3 regions of the Serratia rubidaea genome follow, and region 2 is predicted to be linked to each of the others. Evidence: predicted binding sites of a transcription regulator. Region 2 holds the regulator's gene; each other region holds the start of a gene.
The links. The regulator LexA, encoded in region 2, represses DNA repair genes until DNA is damaged. The targets are predictions, from matches to a motif close to TNCTGTATGTACATACAGNA.
Positions count from the first base shown of each region.

Region 1 (6,300 bases), 1.8 Mb from region 2:
TCGCTTTCTTCTCTGGGTTCACGCCTGACCGGCATCGTCACCACCACCGATAACGGCGGTTCCACCGGCCGTATCCGCCGCTCGGAAGGCGGCATCGCCTGGGGCGATACCCGCAACTGCCTTAACCAGCTGATTACCGAGCCCAGCGTTGCTTCCGCGATGTTCGAATACCGCTTCAGCGGCAACGGCGAGCTGGCCGGCCACAATCTGGGCAATCTGATGCTGAAGGCGCTGGATCACCTCAGCGTACGCCCGCTGGAGGCGATCAACCTGATCCGCAGCCTGCTAAAGGTGGACGCGGCGCTGATCCCGATGTCGGAGCAGCCGGTGGATCTGATGGCGCACGATCACGAAGGCAACCACGTTTACGGCGAGGTTAACGTCGATCAGCTGACCGCAATGCCGCAGGAGCTGATGCTGTCGCCGCACGTCAACGCCACCCGCGAAGCCCTTGACGCCATCGCGCAGGCGGATCTGATTCTGATTGGTCCGGGCAGTTTTCTGACCAGCCTGATGCCGCTGCTGCTGCTTGACGATCTGGCGCGCGCCCTGCGCCGCAGCAGCGCCAGCATGATCTACATCGACAACCTGGGTAAGGAGCTGAGCGTAGCCGCCGCCTCGCTGTCGCTGCGCGACAAGCTGGCGCTGATGGAGGAAAAAATCGGCCGCGTCATGGTCGACGCGCTGATCGTCGGCCCGCAGACCGATACGCAGTCGGTGCCGGACCGTCTGGTGATCCAGCAAAATCTGGAAGCCAGCGATATTCCTTACCGCCACGACCGTCAGCTGCTGCGCCAGGCGATCGACCAGGCGCTGAGCCAGCTGGCGGCCCGCCGCTAGCGGTTCAGGTCAGTGATTTACGCAAGCTTTAAGTATGACGGGTAGTTACCCTAAATAATTAAAGTTGCAGGAAGGCGGCAAGGGAAGGAATCCCGATGAGCTGACTCCGGTCAGTGATTCGGGTGACTGAGCGCGGCCAGCGCACCTGCAGCCTCAAGTATGACGGGTAGATACCCTAAATAATTAAAGTTGCAGGAAGGCGGCAAGGGAAGGAATCCCGATGAGCTAACTCCGGTCAGTGATTCGGGTGACTGAGCGCAGCCAACGCACCTGCAGCCTCAAGTATGACGGGTAGATACCCTAAATAATTAAAGTTGCAGGAAGGCGGCAAGGGAAGGAATCCCGATGAGCTGACTCCGGTCAGTGATTCGGGTGACTGAGCGCAGCCAACGCACCTGCAGCTTTAAGTATGACGGGTATACCAAGGGTTATTGCTCAGCATCTGTATATACAGCTCCTCCACCTGCGTGCGCGCCCACGGCGTGCGGCGCAAAAACTTCAGGCTGGATTTGATACTGGGATCGTTGCTGAAGCAGTTAATGCGGATACGGTCGGCCAGCTCTTCCCAGCCGTAGTATTCCACCAGTTTGTTCAGCAGCTGCTCCAGCGTAATGCCGTGCAGCGGATCTTTGGGATTGTATGCGCTCATAGCGGTTGCTCGATATCTGTCGCCGGTCTGTGGGCCGCACACCATAATCAGCTTTGCCGGGCGCGACAAGGATTTTCAGCGCCGGCCGCTGCGGGCCGGCGCTGACTGCATCAGGAGATGGCGATAAACTGCTCGCGCAGCTGGTGGATCTCATCGCGCAGCGCCGCCGCCTGTTCAAACTCCAGATTTTGCGCGTGGGTGTACATCTGCGCTTCCAGATCGCGAATTTTCTGCTCCAGCGCTTTCGGCGTCAGCGTCTGATACTGCGCCGCGCTCTCCGCCGCCTTGCCCTTCCCTTTGCCCTTACCGCGCGGTGACGGCTGGCCCAGCTGCAGAATATCGGCGATCTTCTTGTTCAACCCCTGCGGCACGATGCCGTTGGCTTCGTTATACGCCTGCTGTTTGGCGCGACGCCGTTCGGTTTCGCCAATCGCCTTGGCCATCGAGTCGGTGATCTTGTCGCCGTACAGAATCGCCTTGCCGTTCAGGTTACGGGCGGCGCGGCCAATGGTCTGAATCAGCGAGCGTTCGGAGCGCAGGAAGCCCTCTTTATCCGCGTCCAGAATCGCCACCAGCGACACTTCCGGCATATCCAGCCCTTCCCGCAGCAGGTTGATGCCGACCAGCACGTCAAACTCGCCCAGGCGCAGATCGCGGATGATCTCCACCCGCTCGACGGTATCGATATCCGAGTGCAGATAGCGCACCCGCTCGCCGTGCTCTTCCAGATATTCGGTCAGATCTTCCGCCATGCGTTTGGTCAGCGTCGTCACCAGCACCCGCTCATTGATCGCCACGCGCTTGCGGATCTCGGACAAGAGATCGTCGACCTGCGTCGCCACCGGCCGCACCTCAACCACCGGATCCAGCAGGCCGGTCGGGCGCACTACCTGATCGATCACCTCGCCGCCGGATTTCTCCAGCTCATATTTGCCCGGCGTGGCCGAGACGTAGATCGACTGCGGCGCCTGCGCCTCAAACTCCTCAAAGCGCATCGGCCGGTTATCCAGCGCCGACGGCAGACGAAAACCGTACTCCACCAGGGTTTCCTTACGCGAGCGGTCGCCCTTGAACATCGCGCCGATCTGCGGCACGGTGACGTGCGATTCGTCCACCACCAGCAGGCCGTCGGCCGGCAGGTAGTCGAACAGCGTTGGCGGCGGCTCGCCCGGCTGGCGGCCGGAGAGGTAGCGCGAGTAGTTTTCAATGCCCGAGCAGTAGCCCAGCTCGTTCATCATCTCCAGATCGAACTGGGTGCGCTGCGACAGCCGCTGCTCTTCCAGCAGCTTGTTGTTGGCCAGCAGCACCTTGCGCCGCTCCGCCAGATCCGTGCGGATCTCCTCCATCGCCTGCAGGATGCGCTCGCGCGGCGTTACGTAGTGCGACTTCGGATAGATGGTGAAACGCGGCACCACCCGATCCACCTGGCCGGTGAGCGGGTCAAACAGCGACAGGCGCTCCACCTCATCGTCAAACAGCTCGACGCGCAGCGCCAGCTCGTCGGATTCCGCCGGGAAGATGTCGATCACCTCGCCGCGCACCCGGAAGGTGGCGCGCTGGAAGGCCTGATCGTTGCGCGTATACTGCAGCTCGGCCAGCCGGCGCAGGATCGAACGCTGGTCGATCAGCATGCCCTGGGTCAGGTGCAGCATCATCTTGAGATACAGATCCGGATCGCCCAGGCCGTAGATCGCCGACACCGAGGCCACCACCACCACGTCGCGCCGCTCCAGCAGCGCCTTGGTGGCGGAAAGACGCATCTGCTCGATATGTTCGTTCACCGAGGCGTCTTTTTCGATAAAGGTGTCGGAGCTGGGCACGTAGGCTTCCGGCTGGTAATAGTCGTAGTAAGAGACAAAATACTCCACCGCATTCTCCGGGAAGAACGCTTTCATCTCACCGTACAGCTGCGCCGCCAGCGTTTTGTTCGGCGCCAGCACCATCGTCGGCCGGTTGAGATCGGCAATCACGTTGGCGATGGTGAAGGTTTTCCCCGAACCGGTCACCCCCAGCAGCGTCTGGTGCGCCAGCCCGTCCTCCAGCCCCTCTTCCAGCTTGCGGATCGCTTCCGGCTGATCGCCGGCCGGTTTGAAGTCTGAATGCAGTTTGAATAATTTACTCATAGATACCCAAAGTCATTGGCGTTGCGGCAAGAAGACAGAGACGAGCGGCGTCGGCACATCGGGTTGCGCGTGGCTAACGGTGCAGAGCGCCGCGTCGGCACGCCGGGCAGCCAATAAGTATGGAAAGCCGCGGCGTTTTTCGCCAGCCCCTATGATACTGGATATAAAACCAGCTTCAAGCGGATTCGTGGCATTGCCGCCGGGGAGATTCGGGACGTTGCACCGTTAAGGTTACGCTTCGGTGACATTTTTATTGTCAATAACAGATTTATCCCCAGATCGCGCGACAAATTAACTTCTTGATAGCAGAGTGTCGAAAAATCATACATACGACATTAACCGCTTACACAACGTCTTGATTTTAGTTAATTAGTTGATATAAAAGAGAATTAACAAAAAGACGAGAATCCGGACAATGCGAACAGAAGCCGCGTCCTCTCTCGCTTCCCGCCGCTTTTCTAAATCTAATACACAAGGTTATCCACAGGAATAGTGGATAACTCACACCACCCCGCCAGCCACGGGAGTTACAGAAAAAACACTTTTTGCCCTTGAAACGATCCCAAATCGCTTTTTTAGTTATTTTTTGACACTTTTATTGCTTTGTTTATACCTATAAAGACTAACAGCCCCCATTGCCAATCCCGCATTCGGCCGGATCGCCGACTGACGCCGCCGATACCCCCATCGCTATTGCACCATTAGGTTTCGCCGCGGCACCGCCGTAGTGCAAAAAACGTCCATTTTAACTTTTGTCGCCATTTTACCCAGTCTGCACAGGCCAGACGCAGCGCAGCCAAAGCTTAACATGACGATAACAATCACGCGTTTTTCACGTCGGACGATAATATTGGCCCGGGAGTTGCTATCAGGAATAACCGCCGGGCCGACAAAAAAGGCGGGCATCAGACGGCGGCCGCGCTCGACAGCGCGCCGGGCGGCAATAACAGCACACGAGAACGCTGAAAAACGCCCTTTCCGCCGGACTCCGGTATCATTTTGCCGCGTTTCGGGCGGCATTGGGTTCTGAACGTTAAAACACTCGGGAAAGCAAGCGTCAGTCGCGCGGGGCAATGCCATACCCTTGCCCCGATGGCATGAGTGAACAACCGACCGGTAAGGAGAATGCCGTATGTTGAGCCTGCGTTCAGTCAATCAGTTTTATGGGCCGAGCCACACGCTGTGGGATATCAATCTGGAGCTGCCGCGCGGCCAGTGCACCGCCCTGCTGGGGCGCAAGGGCGTCGGTAAAACCACGCTGCTGAACTGTATTGTCGGCCATCTGCCGGTGGTCAGCGGCAGTATGACCTGGCAGCGCGCCGATGAAGCGCCGAAAAACCTGCTGCCGCAGGCGGTGGAGCAGCGTGCGGCGCTGGGCATCGCCTATGTGCCGCAGGGGCGGCAGATCTTCTCGCAACTCAGCGTCGAGGAGAATCTGCAGGTGGCGCTGCTGGCCGGCAGGCCGTCGCAGCAGCGTATCCCGCCGCTGATTTACCAGCTGTTTCCCACGCTGGCGGCCATGCGCCTGCGGCGCGCCGGCGATTTGTCCGTCGGGGAGCAGCAGCAGCTGGCGATCTCACGCGCGCTGGTGCGCGAGCCGGAGCTGCTGATTCTGGATGAGCCGACCGCCGGCATGCGTCCGTCGATCGTCAGTGAAATCGGCGCCGCCGTACAGCGGCTGAACCGGGAATGGGGAATGACCATTTTGCTGGTGGAGCACCGCCTGACGCTGATACGCCGCCTGGCCGACCGTTTTTGCCTGCTGGATCAGGGGCGCAACGTCGCGAACGGCACGCTGGCGCAGCTGGATGACGCCCTGATTGACGCCTACCTGACGGTATGATGCGATGGCGCGGGCGTATGGCCCGCCGCCGTTTACAGTAATGACAGATCCAGATAATGCCCCAGCGGCTGCTGCGTAATCTCCGCCAGGTGCGGGATCTCCCCCAGCAGCGGCGCCGGCAGCAGGCGGCTCAGCGTTGCCAGATACTCCGGGTGGCGCCTGCCCGGCGGCGCGATATCGTTGGCGATCCAGCCGGCCAGCGGCAGCCCCGCCTGACGCACGGCCTGCGCGGTCAACAGCGCATGGTTGATGCAGCCGAGCTTCATGCCCACCACCAGAATCACCGGCAGCTGCTCATCCGTCACCCAGTCGGCAAAGCTCTGCGTCGCCGACAGCGGCGTAAACCAGCCGCCCGCGCCCTCCACCAGCAGCCAGTCGGCGCAGTGCTCCAGCCGCCGCAGCCCGGACGACATCACCGTAAACTCAATCGGCTGCTGCAGATCGGCGCTGACGATATGCGGCGACGTCGGCTCGGCAAAGGTGTAAGGGTTCACTTCATCATAGGCGAGCGCCACGCCGCTGTGGCGCTGCAACGCCAGCGCATCCTCGTTGCGCAGCCCCTGCGGCGTCATCTCACTGCCGGAGGCCACCGGCTTATATCCGGCGCTGCGAAAGCCCGCCAGGTTCGCCGCCTGCAGCAGCGCGCTGCTGGCGATAGTCTTGCCCACTTCGGTGTCGGTGCCGGTGACAAACCAACGCTTAATCACAATAAATCACTCCATAAACCACATGATAACTGAGCGGAAATTCGCCGTGCTGGCGCGGATAGGCCGCCTGCAGCGCCGCCAGGCGGCGACGCGACAGCAACCCGGCATCGCGCCCCTGATGCAGGTGCGTGGCGCCGA
Region 1 is NZ_CP065640.1:2,827,397-2,833,696, reverse strand. It holds gene yvcK (uridine diphosphate-N-acetylglucosamine-binding protein YvcK) at 1-840, shown strand, start outside; gene I6G83_RS13250 (VF530 family protein) at 1,244-1,489, opposite strand; gene uvrB (excinuclease ABC subunit UvrB) at 1,600-3,612, opposite strand; gene I6G83_RS13240 (ABC transporter ATP-binding protein) at 4,745-5,455, shown strand; gene bioD (dethiobiotin synthase) at 5,488-6,162, opposite strand; gene bioC (malonyl-ACP O-methyltransferase BioC) at 6,155-6,300, opposite strand, start outside.
Region 1: the regulator LexA is predicted to act here: its motif matches at 3,768-3,787, upstream of uvrB (excinuclease ABC subunit UvrB).

Region 2 (6,300 bases):
CAGGGCGCGGCCTCCTTCCTCAAGGGGCTGACCGTCCACTATCTGCTGCGGCAGACCTATAACCTGCAGCCGGGGGAAACCTTCCTGTTCCACGCCGCCGCCGGCGGCGTCGGGCTGATTGCCTGCCAATGGGCGAAGGCGCTGGGCGCCAGACTGATCGGCAGCGTCGGCTCGGCGGAAAAAGCGGCGCTGGCGCAGCAGGCCGGCGCCTGGGCGACCATCAACTATCAGCAGGAAGACATTGCCGAGCGCGTGGCGGCGCTGACCGACGGCGAGAAGGTCAGCGTGGTGTATGATTCGGTCGGCAAGAGCACCTGGCAGGCTTCGCTTAACTGCCTGAAGCGCCGCGGCCTGATGGTCAGCTTCGGCAACGCCTCCGGGCCGGTAACCGGCGTCGATTTGGCGCTGCTGAATCAGAAAGGTTCGCTGTATGTCACCCGCCCTTCCCTCAACGGCTACATCACCAACCGCGCCGAGCTGGAATACGCCAGCAACGAGCTGTTTGCGCTGATTGGCAGCGGCGCCATCAAGGTGGAAGTGAACGACGAACAAAAATTTGCGCTGGCTGACGCGCAGCGCGCGCACCAGCGGTTGGAAAGCCGCCAGACCAGCGGCTCCAGCCTGCTGATCCCCGGCTGATAACAGAAAAGGGCTCCTGACGGAGCCCTTTCTGATACTGCGTTTTGTAGGGTAGAGCAGAGTCCGCCCGGGACAGAGGTTGCTGATGCAACACGATTATTATTAAGGCTGCCCCGTACGGTGATGAAATTGTCAGCATCACTTCACTGCTACGGCGCACATCCTAACAGCCGCCAAACGCAAAAAGAACGTTAAACGCACCGCTACGGCGTTTTATCGCTCAAGGTGTGATCTCTGCCGCATTCACTCTCTTGTTTGTTACGACATTTTCATCATGACTGACTGATTAATCAGCAAAAATCAATAGCGCCGTATCTGCGGTTTTTGCAGCGAGCGATATATCCATACGCCGACCACCGCCAGAATCAGCCACGGCAACAGCTTAATCACCATCGCAAACAGGCCGCCCAGCAGCATAAAGGCGGCGGCGACAAACAGCGCGGCCAGCACGCCAAGCAGCGACACGCCGGTGACCAGCAACATCAGCACAAAGCCGATAAAAAAGAAAATTTCTAACATGATAAGGAAGCTCCTCGGTAAAACAGGCATCTGCCAGCGTTATTACAAGAAGCGTGCCAACCTTGGCGGTGTCGGCAACCCGTTGAAATACAATGAAAGCTGCACCGCAGGGCGCGGCACAGCTGGCGAGAATAGCTAACAGTTAGCGTAAAAAGCGGCGAATTACGCCACTTCGCTGCGCGGCTGGCGCACCAGGCTCAGCGCCTGCTCCACCACGCGCACGTCGGCGCCCGCCTTGTGGGCGTTTTCACTCAGATGGCGTCGCCACTGGCGCGCCCCCGGGATCCCCTGGAACAGGCCCAGAATATGGCGGGTGATATGGCCCAGGTAGGTGCCGTTCGCCAGTTCGCGTTCGATGTACGGATACAGCGCCTCGACCACCTCCACGCTGTTGCGCACCGCCGCCTGCGAACCAAACAGCTCGCGGTCCACCTGCGCCAGAATCCCCGGGTTCTGGTAGGCTTCACGCCCCATCATCACGCCGTCGACGTGCTGCAGGTGCTGCTGCGCCTCGGCCAGGGATTTGACGCCGCCGTTAATGGCGATGGTCAGCGCCGGGAAATCGCGCTTGAGCTGGTAGACGCGCGGATAGTCCAGCGGCGGTACTTCGCGGTTCTCTTTCGGGCTCAGGCCGGAGAGCCAGGCTTTGCGCGCGTGGATGATAAACATCTCGCACTCGCCGCGGCCGGAAACGGTGTCGATAAAGTCGCACAGGAAGGCGTAGCTGTCCTGGTCATCGATGCCGATACGGGTTTTTACCGTGACCGGAATCGACACCGCGTCGCGCATCGCCTTGATGCAGTCCGCCACCAGCGCGGCCTGTCCCATCAGGCAGGCGCCGAACATGCCGTTCTGCACCCGGTCGGACGGGCAGCCGACGTTCAGATTGATCTCATCGTAGCCGCGCTGCTCCGCCAGTTTGGCGCAGTGCGCCAGCGCCGCCGGATCGCTGCCGCCCAACTGCAGCGCCAGCGGGTGTTCCTGTTCGCTGTACGCCAGATAGTCCCCTTTGCCGTGAATGATCGCGCCGGTGGTGACCATTTCGGTATACAGCAGCGTCTCTTTGCTCAGCAGGCGGTGGAAATAACGGCAATGACGATCGGTCCAGTCGAGCATCGGCGCGATGGAAAAGCGGCTGGCGTTAAACGGCCGTTCAGCGCCGTTTGAGCCGGCATGCGGAGTGTGTTCTGGTTTTAACGAATCGGTCATTGCGGTATCTATTCAGCATCAGGCGGACAAAAAAGTAATCGCTGATTATAACGTAAACCGCCGCCGAGGCGAAACCACCGCGCCGCCCGGCATTATCCCGCTGAAAAACGGCCATTTTTGTGGCCGAAGCGACAAGAAAAACCACCGGCTATCGGTGATTTGCCGCAGACATGGTAAAATCGCATTTTTAACGTACCGGGATATTCGCCATGAACCCAACCAACCAGGAAAAGCTGCTCGCGCAGGCAGAACGACTCTGCCAGCAACGCAATGTGCGCCTGACGCCGCAACGGCTGGAAGTGTTACGCCTGATGGCGCAACAGCCCGGTGCGATCAGCGCTTACGATCTGCTCGACCTGCTGCGCGTCGTGGAACCGCAGGCCAAACCGCCGACGGTCTATCGCGCGCTGGATTTTCTGCTGGAACAGGGCTTTATCCACCGCGTGGAGTCGGCCAACAGCTACGTGCTGTGCCACCACTTCGAGGAGCCGATGCATACCTCGGCGCTGTTTATCTGCGACCGCTGCGGCCAGGTCACCGAGCGCCCGACGGAAGGCGTGGAAGAGACGCTGCAGAAGCTGGCGCAGGAATCCGGCTTTGCGCTGCGCCACAGCGTGGTGGAAGCGCACGGCCTGTGCGCCGGCTGCGTGGAGGTGGAAGCCTGCGACAGCCAGCATGACTGCGACCACGACCACAGCATCGTGGTGAAAAAGAAGTAACCCGCCCCGCGGCTTAACGCGCGTTAAGCCGCCTTTCCCTGCGCAAACCAGGTGCCGTTGACCCGGTGCCGGTGCCAGATCCAGCCGAGCGATACGCCGCGCAGCCCCAGAAATACGCACAGCGCCAGCCACAGCCCGTGGTTACCCAGCAGCGGTAAACTCAGCAGCGTCAGGCCGTAGCCCGCCGCCGCCACCGCCATGCTGTTACGCATCTCGGCGCCGCGCGTCGCGCCGATAAACATGCCGTCCAGCAGGTAGCACCAGACGCCAACCAGCGGCAGCACCACCTGCCACGGCAGATAGCCGGCCGCCAGCGCGCGCAGCTCCGGCAGGGAGGTCAGCATATTGACGATCTGCTGCCCCGCACAGGCGTACACCAGCGCAAAGCCCAGCGCCACCAGACAGGACTGACGACAGGCGGCGCGCCACACCAGACGCAGCTGGCTGTCGTCGCGCGCGCCGTAGGCATGGCCGGAGTGCGCCTCAACCGCATAGGCGAAGCCGTCCAACGCGTAGGCGGTAAAGGTCAGCAGGTTCATCAGCACCGCGTTGACCGCCACCACCTCGCTGCCCAGCCGGGCGGCGAAAATGGTCAGCGAAGCGAAGCACAGCTGCAACAGCAGAGAGCGCAGCATGATATCGCGGTTGAGCGCCAGCAAGCGGCGTACGTTGCCGCGCCAGGCGTGGCGCAGCATCGGCGGTGAAATACCGCGCATGCGCATCACGCGCCAGCTAAGCCACAGCCCGAGCAGCAGGGTGGCATATTCCGACAGCGCGGTGGCCGTAGCCGCGCCCTGCACGTTCCAGCCCAGCCCCATCACCAGCCACAGATCCAGCACGATATTCAGCAGGTTGCCGACAATCAGCAGGATCACCGGCGCGCGCACGTACTGCACGCCCAGCAGCCAGCCCAGCAGCACCATGTTCGCCAGCGCCGCCGGCGCGCTGAGCCAGCGGATTTCCAGAAACGCCCGCGCCTGCGTCAGCACCTCGCCGTCGCCGCCGACGATCTGCAGCGCGAGGTCGATCAGCGGATGGCGCAGCAGCACAATCGCCAGCCCGGCCAGCAGCGCCAGCAGCAGCGGCTGCATAAAGGCGCGCGCCAGCGCCTGCGGGTTCTGCGCCCCCAGCGCCTGCGCCGTCAGCCCGGTGGTGCTCATACGCAGGAACAGCAGCAGCATAAACAGGAAGCTGGTGACCATCGCCCCCACCGCCACGCCGCCCAGATAGACCGGGCTGTCGAGGTGGCCGATCACCGCGGTATCCACCAGCCCCAGCAGCGGCACGGTAATGTTGGAGAAGATCATCGGCAGCGCCAAACGCCACAGGGCTTTATCCGTGTCGCTGGTCAAGGAGGCAAGCAGGCGCATAGTCATATGTTCCCGTAGCTGAAAAGAGGAGTCAGATAAGAAATAACATCGCCCCGGACGTGGCCGGGGCGATTAAACGCGGGGGATGCGGTTTAGATCCAGTCACCGTTGCGGATAACGCCGACGGCCAGCCCTTCAATGGTGAAGTTCTGCTCGCGCAGGTCAACCTTGATCGGCGTGAACTCGCTGTTTTCCGGCAGCAGCTCAACCATATTGCCGTTGCGCTTCAAACGCTTCACCGTCACTTCGTCTTCGATGCGCGCCACCACCACCTGGCCGTTGCGCACGTCCTGCGTTTTATGCACCGCCAGCAGGTCGCCGTCCAGAATGCCGATATCGCGCATCGACATGCCGTTGACCCGCAGCAGGAAATCCGCATTTGGTTTAAACAGCGACGGATCCACCTTGTAGTGCCCTTCGATATGCTGCTGCGCCAGCAGCGGTTCACCGGCGGCGACCCGGCCGATCAGCGGCAGGCCGTCTTCGTCTTCCATCAGCAGGCGGATGCCGCGCGAAGCGCCGGAGACGATTTCGATCACGCCCTTGCGGGCCAGCGCCTTCAGGTGTTCTTCGGCGGCGTTCGGCGAGCGGAACCCCAGACGCAATGCGATCTCGGCGCGCGTTGGCGGCATGCCGGTTTGCGAGATATGCTCGCGAATCAGATCGTAGACCTCTTGCTGTCTGGTAGTTAGTGCTTTCATTCCGCCCCCTGTTTGTTTATACAGTCTTGCTGTGAGTATATACAGGTGAACGCGGATTGGGAACCGGAGAATGAATAAAAATCAGGGATTAGCGCGCCGCTGCGCAAATCAGGCGAAATGCCGCCACAGCAGCGTTACCCAGACCAGCAGCGCCAGGATAATGCTCAGCGACACCGCCGCCGACCCCATATCCTTGGCGCGGCCGGACAGCTCGTGGAAGTCGGTGCCGACGCGGTCGACAATCGCCTCGATGGCGCTGTTGAGCACCTCGACAATCAGCACCAGCAGCACCGAGCCAATCAGTAAAATACGCGCCACGGCGTCGACGTCCAGCCACAGCGCCACAATGACGGCGACCGCCGCCGCCACCGCTTCCTGGCGGAACGCCGCCTCATTGCGCCACGCCGCCGTTAATCCTTTATATGAATAACCCGCCGCTTTGATGATGCGGGTCAAGCCGGTCGTCTGATTTGCCATTTTGCTGTGTGCCTTTTACAAGAGGTAAGTCATAATTTTAACGGTTCGGGGGTCTTTAACACCACAGATCTGTCACCCGCTTTCTGGTATGCTTGCGGCGCATTGCTAACAAGAGGCTTCACATAGTTATGTCAGGTTGGCGTAAAATTTATTATAAATTATTGAATCTACCACTTAAACTGCTGGTAAGAAGCAAAGCTATCCCCGCAGATCCGGTCACGGAGCTGGGGCTCGATCCCTCACGACCGATTTTGTACGTTTTACCTTACCATTCCAAGGCGGACTTGCTGACGCTGCGCACCCAGTGCCTGGCGCAGGATCTGCCCGACCCGCTCGACCCGCTGGAGATCGACGGTGCGGTATTGCCAAGCTACGTGTTTATTCACGACGGCCCGCGCGTCTTCCGCTATTACACGCCGAAGGAAGAGTCGGTAAAACTGTTCCACGACTATCTGGACCTGCACCGCAATAACCCGGGGCTGGATATCCAGATGCTGCCGGCGTCGGTGATGTTCGGCCGCTCTCCGGGGCGCGAAGGCCAGGGCACCCCGCATCTGCGCCTGCTGAACGGCGTGCAGAAATTCTTCGCCATTTTGTGGCTGGGACGCGACAGCTTCGTGCGCTTCTCCAACACCGTGTCGCTGCGCAAGATGGCGACCGAGCACG
Region 2 is NZ_CP065640.1:1,036,589-1,042,888, forward strand. It holds gene I6G83_RS04785 (quinone oxidoreductase) at 1-639, shown strand, start outside; gene pspG (envelope stress response protein PspG) at 940-1,158, opposite strand; gene dusA (tRNA dihydrouridine(20/20a) synthase DusA) at 1,321-2,274, opposite strand; gene zur (zinc uptake transcriptional repressor Zur) at 2,577-3,086, shown strand; gene dinF (MATE family efflux transporter DinF) at 3,110-4,456, opposite strand; gene lexA (transcriptional repressor LexA) at 4,549-5,157, opposite strand; gene I6G83_RS04815 (diacylglycerol kinase) at 5,266-5,634, opposite strand; gene plsB (glycerol-3-phosphate 1-O-acyltransferase PlsB) at 5,763-6,300, shown strand, end outside.

Region 3 (6,300 bases), 2.2 Mb from region 2:
GCACGCCGGCGCTGATCTCGCTCATTTCGGCGCTCCAGCGCTGCCACGCCTGCAGCATATAGTGGTAGAAACGCTGTGTTTCCTGCCATTCGGTGCCGTGCAGACGCACCACTTTTTCGTCCGGCAGTTCGAACTCCAGTTCACCCCAGACGATGCCGCGCTTACAGCGGACCTCGATCAGCTGATTGAACGGAATCAGGTATTCATGCTTTTCACCGCTGACCTCAACGCCGGCATGCAACAGTCGTACTCTGTTATAAGGATGCTGAGCCAGGTGTTTTCCCAGCGATGTCGCTTTAAGTTCCATATCGGCGTGCCATGACTCTATTGAGATTGGAGAGTTGCCAGTTTACCTGCGATAAGCAGTGGCACTCTAGCGCTAAAAAAAGGGTAGAATAGTTTCTACGTTTTGATAGCAAACGCAACCGCCCTGCGGTTTGACCATGATTAGAGCAGAGTCCCAACTATGCGTACTGTACTGAATATTCTGAATTTTGTGTTAGGCGGTTTTTTCACGACCCTGGCGTGGCTGTTTGCCACCCTGGTCAGTATCGTCTTAATCTTTACCCTGCCGTTAACTCGCTCCTGCTGGGAAATCACCAAACTCTCCTTCCTGCCTTACGGCAATGAAGCAATCAGCGTCAACGAACTGTACCCGGAAAAAAGCAATGCCCTGCTTTCCGCCGGCGGTTCGCTGCTCAATGTGTTCTGGCTGATCTTCTTCGGCTGGTGGCTGTGCCTGTCGCACATTGCCGCCGGCATCACCCAGTGCATCAGCATTATCGGCATCCCGGTAGGCATCGCCAACTTTAAAATCGCCGCCATTGCGCTGTGGCCGGTCGGACGCCGGGTGGTTTCCGTCGAAATGGCTCAGCAGGCCAGAAGTGAAAATGCACGTCGCCAATACCAACAACGTTAACTTTTTCTCCGTCTGAGGAGTTTTTTTGTGCTTGCTTTTGCACCGGCGCTGCGTCGTTATGCCTACAACAGCAGTTTGCTTTACAACCTGCGTATTTTTATCGCTCTGGTCGGCACCACCGCCGTTCCCTGGTGGCTGGGCGTTGCCAAGCTCACCATTCCGCTGACGCTGGGGGTGGTCGCCGCCGCCCTCACCGATCTGGATGACCGGCTCGCCGGCAGGCTGCGTAATCTGCTGATTACGCTGGTCTGCTTCTTTATTGCTTCCGCGTCGATCGAACTGCTGTTCCCCTACCCGTGGCTGTTTATCCTGGGCCTGGCGCTGTCTACCTGCGGCTTTATTCTGCTGGGCGCCCTGGGGCAGCGCTATGCCACCATCGCGTTTGGCGCTCTGCTGATTGCGGTGTACGCCATGCTCGGCACCTCGATGTATGACGTCTGGTATCAGCAACCGATTCTGCTGATTGTCGGCGCGGTGTGGTATAACCTGCTGACGCTGATCGGCCATCTGCTGTTCCCTATCCGCCCGCTGCAGGAGAACCTGGCGCGTTGCTACCAGCAGCTGGCCAATTATCTGGACGCCAAGGCCAATCTGTTCGACCCGGACGCCGAAAAGGACGCCGACCTGCCGTGGATGGACGTCGCCATGGCCAACAGCAGCCTGGTCAGCACGCTGAACCAGACTAAAATGTCGCTGCTGACCCGCCTGAAAGGCGATCGCGGCCAGCGCGGCACCCGCCGTACCCTGCATTACTACTTTGTCGCGCAGGACATCCATGAGCGCGCCAGCTCTTCACACGTACAGTATCAGGCGTTGAGCAAACAGTTCCGCCACAGCGATATTCTGTTCCGCTTCCAGCGGTTACTCAGTAAACAGGCCCGCGCCTGCCAGCAGCTGGCGCAGTCAATCCTGCTGCGGCAGAAATATCAGCACAACAGCCGCTTTGAACCGGCGTTTACCCGTATCGAAGAGGCGCTGGCGCGCATCGCCGTCAATGCTGATAACCGCGAGCTGACCAAGGCGTTGTCCCATCTGCTGAAAAACCTGCGGGCGATTGACGCCCAGCTGGCGAATATTGAATCGGAACAGGCGCTGGCCAACGGTCAGGAAGAAGAGAACAGCCTGTCAGACGACCGGCTCACCGGCTGGAGCGATATCCGCCTGCGCATCAGCCGCCACCTGACGCCGCAATCGGCGCTGTTCCGCCATGCCATCCGCATGTCGGTCGTGCTGTGCATCGGCTATGCGTTTATTCAACTGACCGGAATGCGGCACGGTTACTGGATCCTGCTCACCAGCCTGTTTGTCTGCCAGCCTAACTACAACGCCACCCGCCGGCGGCTGGCGCTGCGGATTATCGGCACCCTGGCGGGCGTTCTGATCGGCCTGCCAATCCTGTACTTTGTCCCGTCGACCGAAGGCCAGCTGGTGCTGATCGTGATCAGCGGCGTGCTGTTTTTCGCCTTCCGTACGGTGCAGTACGCTCACGCCACCATGTTTATCACCCTGTTGGTGCTGCTGTGCTTCAACCTGCTGGGCGAGGGTTTCGAAGTCGCCGCTCCGCGCGTTTACGACACGCTGCTGGGCTGCGCCATCGCCTGGGCGGCCGTGACCTTTATCTGGCCGGACTGGCGCTTCCGTCAGCTTTCCGCCGTCGTCAGCAAAACGCTGGATGCCGACTGCCGCTACCTGGACGCCATTTTGGTGCAGTACCACGAAGGGAAAAATAACGGTCTGCCTTACCGTATTGCCCGCCGCGACGCCCATAACAGCGATGCGGAACTGGCGTCGGTGATCTCAAATATGTCCGCCGACCCCAAAGCCGACAAGGCGACGCAGGACGCAGCCTTCCGGCTGCTGTGCCTTAACCATACGCTGCTGAGTTATATTTCGGCATTGGGGGCCCATCGTGAACGGCTGACCAATATCGACGTGTTCAACGTGCTGAACGACGCCGTTTGCTACGTAGACGGCGCGTTGCAACACGACGCCGCCGATGCTCAACGCATCAACCTGGCGCTGGAAAAACTGTCCGCGCGCATCGCGCAGCTGACGCCAGAGCCAGAAAGCAAAGAGCAGTTAGTTCTGCAGCAAATAGGGCTGGTTGTGGAGCTGCTGCCGGAGCTGACGTCGTTGAACGCGCAGATTGGGCAATCACAATGAGCCTGTAGCCAGATTAAGGCGCGTTAAAGTCGTTAACGCGCCTTACTGCGGCATTTGTTGATTAAACCAGGCGCTCAGTTCTCCGCGAATCTCATCGGGCAACGCGGCGTGATGGTAGCCGGCAATCGCGCCGGCCAACGACAGCAGCGCCTTCAACCCCAGGTTTTTTTGCTGCCGCATCAGCTTCTGAAAAGAGCCCTTGGCCCCCTGCAGACGCAGATCATACACGTCGCGGATCCCCACCCGCCACAGCAGCCGCTCCAGGCCGGCATCGATATTGGGCAGCCCCTTCAACCGCCGGCTGCCGCGGCTGCGGCTCTGTATCTCTTTGTTCGCCTCGCGCTTTGCCTGCCAGGCCAGCGCAAACAGCGCCTGCGGCTCGCCCCACAGCTGATGGTCCACCCAGTAATAGCGCATGATGATCGGCACGCCGCGCTTTGAGTACACCATGTTGACCATGCCGCGTGCGCGAAACTCCGACTCCAGACTCTTGGTGGCGCGCAAATACATTTCGCCGTCGGCAACGACGGCGAACATCACGCCGTCTGCCAGTAATCCGTAGCCGCCGAACTGTGAACGGGTAGTAATAGTGCCCAATGTATCAAAACAGGCTTTTGCCTGTGCGACTCTTGCTATTGTTCTTCCATGCATAACGTTCTCCTCTGTGGCTTCTCAGTCAATCATAATTAAAATCAATAAGATAAAACTTACGAGAACACGTAATAGAAAAATACGCATTAATGTCTGCACTGCCAATCACAATTCAGATATGTACAAAAAACGTTCACGATTATGCGAGGCGTGACGAAAAATTGGCTTGATCTCGGGAGATATTGCGGATACTGTATATACATACAGTACAACTACAGGCGGGATATCACATGCGTACTCAATCACTTCACAAAGCCCATCGCAGCCATAACGCGTTTACCCTGAACGGTGCGCAGAACGCTTCTGCGGGCAGCGCCAGCGAAAATGGCCTGATCGGTGAATTTGTTTACAACGAGCATCAGCCCGCGGTCACTCAGCTTCTATTATTACCGCTGTTGCAGCAGTTAGCCACCCAGTCGCGCTGGCTGTTATGGCTAACGCCGCAGCAGAAACTCAGCAAGCTGTGGCTGCAGCGCTCTGGCCTGCCTGCAGATAAAGTCGTACAATTGAGCCAAATCAGCCCGATCAATACGGTCGATGCGATGGAAAAAGCGTTGCTGACGGGGAACTACAGCGCCGTTCTCGGCTGGTTGCCCGAGCTAACCGCGGAAGATCGTCTAAAATTACAGCGGGCGGCTGAACAGGGTCATGCTTACGGTTTTATTATGCGTCCTCAGCGTGACACAATCCCGGCTCAGGGACAGTTTCCGACCCTAAAAATTCACTCTTCTTTGTATCATTAAGTAAATTTAGGATTTTTCCCATCATTTTTATCCCCCGAAAACGGAACCTTTGGGGGATCATGGACAAAGCGAGAGCAGCCGCGGTTCCACGCCCTCAGTCGAACAAAAAATCGGCTAAAAATGCGCCTAAATTTGTTAGCAAATATGACTATTTCTGCGTTTTTTTTTAGAGCTTTATCACATCACACTTGTAACTTTCGCGCCACGTTGTAGACTTTACATCGCCAAGGTTGCTCTATAACGCCAGTAAAAAACTGGAGAGTAACAAACGAGGGCACAAACCTTGGCGAAGGAATTTAACCAAGGGCTTAAAAATCAGCTTTAAAGCTCATTGCCTATTTGGATGATAACGAGGCGCAAAATGAAAAAGACAGCTATCGCATTAGCAGTGGCACTGGCCGGTTTCGCTACCGTAGCGCAAGCCGCCCCAAAAGATAACACCTGGTACACCGGTGCTAAACTGGGCTGGTCCCAGTATCATGACGTAGGTTTCTATGGCAACGGCTACACCGGTACCGGTAACGGCCCAATCCATGAAAACCAATTGGGTGCTGGTGCGTTCCTGGGTTACCAGGCGAACCAATACCTGGGCTTCGAGCTGGGCTATGACTGGCTGGGCCGTATGCCTTACAAAGGCAGCGTGAACAACGGTGCTTTCAAGGCACAGGGCGTTCAGCTGGCAGCTAAACTGAGCTACCCAATCGCTGACGATCTGGACATCTACACCCGTCTGGGTGGTATGGTATGGCGTGCAGATTCCAAAGCTAACTTTGGCAATGGCACCCGCATCAGCAACCACGACACCGGCGTTTCTCCGCTGGCTGCAATTGGTGTTGAATACGCACTGACCAAAAACTGGGCTACCCGCCTGGATTATCAGTTCGTTAGCAACATCGGCGACGCAGGCACCGTGGGCGCACGTCCAGACAACACCATGCTGAGCCTGGGCGTTTCTTACCGTTTCGGTCAGGACGAAGCTGCTCCAGCACCAGCGCCAGCTCCAGCTCCAGTTGTTGAAACCAAGCGTTTCACCCTGAAGTCTGACGTTCTGTTCAACTTCGGTAAAGCTACTCTGAAACCAGAAGGCCAGCAGGCTCTGGATCAGCTGTACTCCCAGCTGAGCTCTATGGATCCTAAAGACGGTTCCGTAGTTGTTCTGGGCTACACTGACCCAGTTGGTAAAGATGCAGCCAACCAGCGTCTGTCTGAAAACCGCGCTCGCAGCGTAGTTGACTACCTGGTTTCTAAAGGCATCCCTGCAGACAAAATCTCTGCACGTGGCATGGGCGAAGCTAACCAAGTTACCGATAGCTGCGGTTACAAAAACGGCCGTGCTACCAAAGCACAGATCGAGTGCCTGGCACCGAACCGCCGTGTAGAAATCGAAGTTAAAGGCGTTAAAGACGTTGTAACTCAGCCTCAGGCTTAAGTTACCGCTTCTTAATAAAAAACCCCGCGCTGCGGGGTTTTTTTTCGCCTTCTGCCCATTGCCGCCATAAAAAAACCGGCGCGCGGCCGGCTTTATCGTGAGCTGCCCATCCCTACTCTTCGTCTTTGCCCAGAATCGCTTGCAGATCTTGTTTCAGCGATGACATCTGGCTGGCGTATTTCTCTTTACGCTCGGCATCTTCAATCAGTTGTACCACCGTTTCCGACAGCGTCACGCCGCGACGACGGGCTAACGCCGCCAACCGCTGCCACACTAAAAACTCCAGATCGATGGATTTTTTACGCGTATGCTGGTGCTCGGAGTTAAAATGGCGTTTGCGTCTGGCACGAATGGTCTGTTTCATCCGGTTATCAAGCGCAGGGTTCATATGGGCA
Region 3 is NZ_CP065640.1:3,284,268-3,290,567, reverse strand. It holds gene helD (DNA helicase IV) at 1-307, opposite strand, end outside; gene I6G83_RS15340 (YccF domain-containing protein) at 467-919, shown strand; gene yccS (YccS family putative transporter) at 947-3,082, shown strand; gene I6G83_RS15330 (TfoX/Sxy family DNA transformation protein) at 3,125-3,733, opposite strand; gene sulA (SOS-induced cell division inhibitor SulA) at 3,964-4,476, shown strand; gene ompA (porin OmpA) at 4,838-5,905, shown strand; gene matP (macrodomain Ter protein MatP) at 6,018-6,300, opposite strand, start outside.
Region 3: the regulator LexA is predicted to act here: its motif matches at 3,923-3,942, upstream of sulA (SOS-induced cell division inhibitor SulA).